Regions from separate parts of the Peribacillus sp. TH27 genome, predicted to be linked through region 1. Evidence: riboswitches for the same ligand, from Rfam matches in the RefSeq annotation. Region 1 holds a riboswitch; the other holds the start of a gene.

The links. A riboswitch is a leader RNA that binds a small molecule or an ion and turns the genes downstream of it on or off. The one in region 1 is predicted to bind cobalamin.
Region 2: another riboswitch for cobalamin. It lies ahead of JFU24_RS04015 ((2Fe-2S) ferredoxin domain-containing protein); the one in region 1 lies ahead of JFU24_RS10730 (ribonucleoside-diphosphate reductase subunit alpha).

The regions. Positions count from the first base shown of each region.
Region 1 covers NZ_JAEKEV010000002.1:1,937,225-1,940,644, forward strand. The annotation lists gene JFU24_RS10725 (manganese-dependent inorganic pyrophosphatase) at 1-460, opposite strand, end outside; cobalamin riboswitch at 755-935, shown strand; gene JFU24_RS10730 (ribonucleoside-diphosphate reductase subunit alpha) at 1,073-3,370, shown strand; gene JFU24_RS10735 (ribonucleotide-diphosphate reductase subunit beta) at 3,410-3,420, shown strand, end outside.
Region 2 covers NZ_JAEKEV010000002.1:520,077-523,496, forward strand. The annotation lists gene cobJ (precorrin-3B C(17)-methyltransferase) at 1-1,263, opposite strand, end outside; gene JFU24_RS04015 ((2Fe-2S) ferredoxin domain-containing protein) at 1,278-1,646, opposite strand; cobalamin riboswitch at 1,798-1,987, opposite strand; cobalamin riboswitch at 2,199-2,394, shown strand; gene JFU24_RS04020 (energy-coupling factor ABC transporter permease) at 2,572-3,315, shown strand; gene JFU24_RS04025 (energy-coupling factor ABC transporter substrate-binding protein) at 3,317-3,420, shown strand, end outside.

The sequences.
Region 1 (3,420 bases):
TGAACAATAAAGAATCGGAAATGATGGCAGATAGCATTAGACCTGCGATTGCTTTAGGCACTTCAATACCGTTTTCTTTATAGATTTTATTTAAAATAGTTGCCGTGCAACCAACTGGTTCTGCGCGGTAATATAAAGGATCACTTGTTTCAAAGTTAGCGATACGGTGGTGGTCGATAACTTCTAAAACACGGACTTGGTCAATGTCTTCTGCACTTTGCTGGCGTTCGTTGTGATCGACTAAAATCACACCATCCGCTTCCCCTGCCACTTTTTCTACAAGACGAGGAGCTTCGAATTTGAATTGGTCTAATGCATATTGAGTTTCACCATTCACTTCACCAAGACGAACAGGTTCAGCATTGATACCTAGTTGTTTTTTCAGATCCGCATAAGCGATAGCTGAACAAATTGTGTCTGTATCTGGGTTTTTATGTCCAAAAACTAATACTTTTTCCAAGATTATTTCTCCTTTTTAATAAATATTTTTCCGGGAACCCCCATCATTACAATAAGGGAGAGCCACCTTTACTATACACTTTATTTTAACATAAAATCTCTTACATTCAGCGTTTGAATTTCCCATTTTCCTATTAATTCTTTCACTCTTTTTCCCTCTCCCCTCACTTTGTCAATAGATAAGGATTGGTTTTTATCAAATATATTAGTTGAATTATCGTCTCATATGGATTACGATAATATAAGCAGAAATACTAGATATTGATATTAAAAACAACACACATAACTATATATAGAATTATTTGTAATCCAAGGTGCCAGTGATGGCTGAAAAGGGAATCCGGTGTAAACCCGGAACTGTCCCCGCAACTGTAAATGTGACGAAATGAGAAAACCACTGTATAGCTCTTTATACGGGAAGAACTCAAAGTAGGATGATCATGAGTCAGGAGACCTGCCTGGATTTTTCACGTTTCTTATTCTTCGGGGATTGAGATGATGAAACGATAGTATAACGGCTATTTTTTCATGGCTCTTTTATTCTATCGTTTGATCCGCTCAATTTATTGGGCGGATTTTTTTATTTAATGGAAGTTTACAAGGAGGATTATTCATGACTCAAACATATAACTCTACTATAGTGAAAAATGACACAGAAACAAGTTCTATCCAGCTTGAGATGTTATCCAAGGAATTCGAAGGCCGGCTAGATATGGAAAAGTTCAAAAAGCGTTTTACAAAATGGCTAGATCGTAAAAGTGACTCAACAGAAGAACAAACTTCAAAAAAACTGATCCAGCTTGCTCTCGAAAGTGTAGACATAGATGCTCCAGATTGGACGTTTGTTGCTGCGGCAGAACTTTTGAATACGATGTACAGGGATGCACAAGCGAATCGCGGTTATGAGGGCGTGAGCTACGGACCGTTCTATGAATTAATCGCAGGACTCTCTCAACAGCAAGAGGGGGAACGCTACCCGATTTATAAACCCGAACTACTCGACTCTTACTCCAAAGAAGAAATTGAAGAATTAGGCTTAGTGATCGATCCGGAAAAAGATAAACTATTTTCTTATATCGGTATCTACTTATTAAACGACCGCTACCTAGCCCGTCCGAAAAAAGACAAGGTCTACGAACTGCCTCAGGAGCGCTTCATGATCATCGCTATGGAAATTATGAGAATGGAAAAAACAGAACACCGCCTGCAACTTGTCAAAGAGGCATACTGGGCGATGTCCAATCTGTATATGACCGTCGCGACACCTACCCTATCAAACGCAGGAAAAACTCACGGTCAGTTAAGTTCATGCTTTATTGACGCGATTGAAGATTCTATTGATGGCATTTATCTATCCAACTACGATGCCGCTAAAGTATCTAAATTCGGCGGTGGTGTAGGACTTTATGTCGGTAAAATCCGCTCACTTGGTTCTGATATCCGTGGTTTTTCTGGAAACAGTTCAGGCACGACCCCTTGGATCCGTTTGTTTAACCAGACTGCTGTCAGCGTCGATCAATTGGGCCAGCGTAAAGGGGCAATCGCGATTTATTTGGATGCCTGGCATAAAGATATCATGAGTTTCCTTGACTTAAAGACACAAAACGGTGATGACCGGTTGAAAGCTCATGATATTTTTACAGGTGTATGTATTCCTGATCTGTTCATGGAAGCCGTACGCGATCGGAAAGAATGGTATCTTTTCGACCCACATACCGTAAAGCAAACCCTTGGATTCTCACTCGAAGATTTTTATGACGAGAAAAAAGGCGAAGGAAGCTTCAGAAATCATTACGCTCACGCTGTGGAGGCTGCGGAAAATGGCACACTTCCTAGCTATAGCTTTGAAAAAATCAACGCGATGGACATTATGAAGAGCATTATGATTTCTCAGCTAGAAGAAGGCGTACCGTATATGTTCTACCGTGATGAAGTGAACCGTAAGAATCCTAATAAACATAAAGGAATGATTTATTGTTCCAACCTTTGCACAGAGATTGCTCAAAACTTAAGCCCTTCAACGATCACGGATGAATACGAAACTGAAGATGGCGATGTAGTTGTAGTTCGTAAAAGCGGCGATTTCGTTGTATGTAACCTTTCTTCCATTAACCTGCCTCGCGCGGTAAGTAGCGATGTATTAGAAAGATTGATTCCGATTCAGATCCGCATGCTCGATAACGTCATTGATGTGAACAGTCTTCCGGTCAAGCAAGCATCCATCTCAAACAAGCGTTACCGGGCAATTGGCTTAGGAACATTTGGATGGCATCATTTACTTGCCACCCAGAATATATATTGGGAATCAGATGAGGCCGTTCAATATGCTGATACTTTATACGAAAAAATTGCTTACTTAACAATCAAAGCGTCTAATGAATTGGCTAAGGAAAAAGGAACGTACCCATATTTTGAAGGATCTGATTGGCATACAGGCCAATATTTCGAACTTCGTGACTATACCGATGAAAAATGGATAGATTTAAAAGAAAATGTGCAGCTACACGGTACCCGTAATGGATATTTAATGGCCATTGCACCTAATTCATCAACGGCTAAAATCGGTAACTCCACTGATGGAATCGATCCCTTATATGAAATTGAATTTTATGAAGAAAAGAAAAACTTCAAATTCAAAGTGACAGCACCCGGATTGACGCCTAATACGTATGAGTATTATAAAAAAACACGATTTAACTTGGACCAACTGGAAAGCATCAGACAAAATGCAGCCCGTCAGCGTCATATTGACCAAGCTATCAGCTTTAACCTGTATGTCCACAACACAATCAAGGCTAAAGTTCTATTGGATATCCATTTAACAGCATGGGAAAGCGGATTGAAATCAACATATTATGTTCGTTCCACTTCATCTGAATATGATAATGCCTGCGAAAGTTGCTCAAGTTAACGATCAAATCAGTAATCTATTTTTAAAGGAGTTTTACGAATGACCAATCA
Region 2 (3,420 bases), 1.4 Mb from region 1:
CACTTTTTCACCATCACAGAAATCACAGGCTTTTAAAGTCAATACATCCCCAATTGGCGATAATAAAAAGTTTGCTGATTGCAATTTTCCAGTAATAACTTCTGGATCTGTTGTAGGAATCTTTAAAACGATTTTATGATTTGGCGTGTATTCCATCGTTCCCTTTTCTCCAACAACTTCTGCAAGTGTCATCATTTGTTTCGGAGTAAATTGCTTGTTCGCCACACCTGGGCTAACGGCAAGCTCGAATACCGACTCAATTTTTTGCAGAACAATCGGCGTAATTGATTGCTGAACTGTTTGACCCTTAACTCTTGTGAGTGCTTCCATTGCCACTTCAAAAGAAGTGCTCTTTTTTTCTGGTGCTTTTGTAAGCAATCCAACTCCGCCAGTCGACTCGGTGTACGCTTCCTGCATAGAACCTGTTTCTTGATCTAATGCCCAAGGTTCTGCTTCTTTTTGCAAGCGTTGATGCGGCTTCAATGGTTGCTTTTCCGAATTCAATGTATACTTTCTTTGATATCCACGTGGCGTGATGATTTTGTCATCATATAAAAAGGTAGATGAATTTCCAATAATGACGGTTGTTAGCATCCCTATATCGTGATTTAACATGTCTTTCAAATTGGTTATCACAATATCCTGACGATCGCGATAAGCACTTTTCACCAATCCGACAGGTGTTTCGGGTGAGCGGTAACGCAGTAAAATTTTCTGTGTTTCAACAATTTGCCTAGTCCGTCTACCGCTTCGAGGATTATAAAGTGCAATGACAAAGTCAGCCATTGCTGCAGCCTCCACTCTTTTGGCAATCAGATCCCAAGGCGTTAAGTGGTCACTGAGGCTGATGGTACAGGAATCATGCATGACAGGTGCACCAAGTAAAGACGCACATGAATTGATGGCAGAAATACCAGGAATGATTTCAATGGCTACTCCCGTTTCTTCTTTCCAGCCTTTTTCAATCAATACTTCATAAACCAGCCCTGCCATTCCGTATACCCCTGCATCACCACTCGAAATTACAGCCACTTTCTTTCCCAACTCCGCCTGTTTCACTGCTTCTTGTGCACGTGATACTTCTTCAGTCATACCTGTACTTATAATCGTTTGATCTGTAAGAAGGCCCTGTATGAGTTCCACATATGTTTTGTAACCAATGATGAAGTCACTTTCTTGAAGGGCTTCTACAGCACGTTTGGTAATATGTTCAAAATTCCCTGGTCCAAAGCCAACGACAAATAATTTACCGTTTGTACTCATTTAGACATCTCCTTTTACAACTTGTCTTTTGAAATTCCTGTTTGAGCTGGAAAATCTGGATTAGGAGTCATTTCTCCATTAGTAAATTGGTAAATCATCTGTGGAATGAACTTCTCATCATCGAGATTACTGACAATCTCTCGTCCAAAATCAGGTGAATCCACTCGATACCATGTCCCTTGAGGATAAGCAATCACAACGCAGGCATCCTTACACCTTCCGTTACAGCGAGTTCTAGTAGTATGAATTTTTTGATTCAGACCTTGTGAAGTAATTTCATCACGAATTGCTTGCGTTATTTCTTCGCCACCTTTTTTCATGCAACTGCTGCCGTTACAAATCAAAAGATGCGAATTTGTGCCTTTTAAGTTCCAAGTTGTCATCTTCTTCCTCCTAAATCTGAGAAAAGGCAAAATAAAAAACCTTAACTGTTAGAGTTAAGGTTTTAAAAAAACTATATGAAAAGGGAGCCTCCAGCAAGCAAAGTGAAACTCTCAAAATCCCCATAGTCCTTCTACCTTTCCCTCCGAAAAGTATCACACAATTTTAAAAGCAGGTTTCCTGGCTTACGCTTCAATTTACTTTTGTCCCTTCCCAGCTCTAGGCCAGTGGTTATCGACAATTTCATCAGCGTTACAGTAGCGGGGGTCGCATCGGATTCTCACCGATTTCCCTATTATCCCTTGCGTGTTCATACAAGAGCACTTTTAAATTGAAATATTTGGTTTTATAATAATATATTTCTAGTTAACTTTATCTATCATATAACAACTTTTTTAAAATTCAATAGTTTATTCCGACTGTTTTGAAAAGTTTAATGGTGAAAATCCAGCTTCATGCCTATCCTCACTGCGATTTTATCCTTCTCAAAAAAAATATGAATAGAGTGTAGATGGAATCATTGCTTTATGGTACAATAAACGAGAATTTTCAAAAAATTACATAAGTTTTATGGTGCTAGATTCCTCGGAATTTAGCTTAATAGGGAAGTCGGTGTAAATCCGGCGCGGTCCCGCCACTGTAAAGGGAAGTCCTAATACGTAATGAATAATCCACTGTCAAACGCGATGGGAAGGATGTATGAGGATGATGATCCAGAGCCAGGAGACCTGCCATGAAGCGTGAAACTGTTTACAACCTACGAGGATGGGTGTGCGGATCAGGCAGCTAAGCTAATATTTGTATTATGCTGCAAACTTACTGTTCATTACGCACTTCTTTCTTTTTGAGAGAAGTGCTTTTTATGTTGCCCGCCACTTCTCTTCTCAGCTTTAATCATTAAAAATAAAAGCGTTGAAAGGAGAAAAAATGAAAAAAGCCAATTGGAAAATACTTTATTTTGTCATTTTACTACTCTTCGTACCAAAGAAAGCAATGGCCATGCATATTATGGAGGGCTTCTTACCGATCGAATGGGCGATATTCTGGTGGGCTGTGACACTTCCATTTTTAATCTTGGGTTACCGTTCTATTAGGTCTAAAGTGAAGGAAAACCCAGAAACAAAAATGATGCTGGGTCTGTCTGGCGCATTCGTTTTTATTTTATCAGCCCTAAAAATCCCTTCCGTTACAGGAAGCTCTTCACACCCTACCGGCGTCGGTTTAGGTTCAATCTTGTTTGGGCCACTGGCCATGAGTGTCGTCGGTTCTATTGTTCTGTTATTTCAAGCTGTATTACTAGCTCATGGAGGACTAACTACGCTAGGAGCCAATGCCTTTTCCATGGCTGTTTGCGGGCCGTTCATTGCTTATTTTGTATTCAAAGGCGCTACTAAATTAGGTTGGTCCTTCTCTCTTGCTGTTTTCTTAGCAGCAGCTTTCGGAGATTTGGGCACCTATGTGATAACTTCTGTACAACTTGCTTTAGCTTTCCCATCGGAGGTAGGTGGATTCATGGCCTCATTCACTAAATTTTCAGGAATCTTTGCCCTTACCCAAATACCTTTAGCAATCAGTGAAGGTTTATTGACAGTCGTTGTCATGAATTTCTTGAAGAAATACAATCTAGGCGAATTGAAATTACTGCGAGTGTTATCTAAGGAGGCTCGTTAGCATGAAAAAAAGTTTATTGTTGCTTTTTCTAGTCGTCATACTTGCTATAATTCCGTTAATCACCCAACAAGGAACAGAATTTGGTGGAGCTGATGGAGTGGCGGA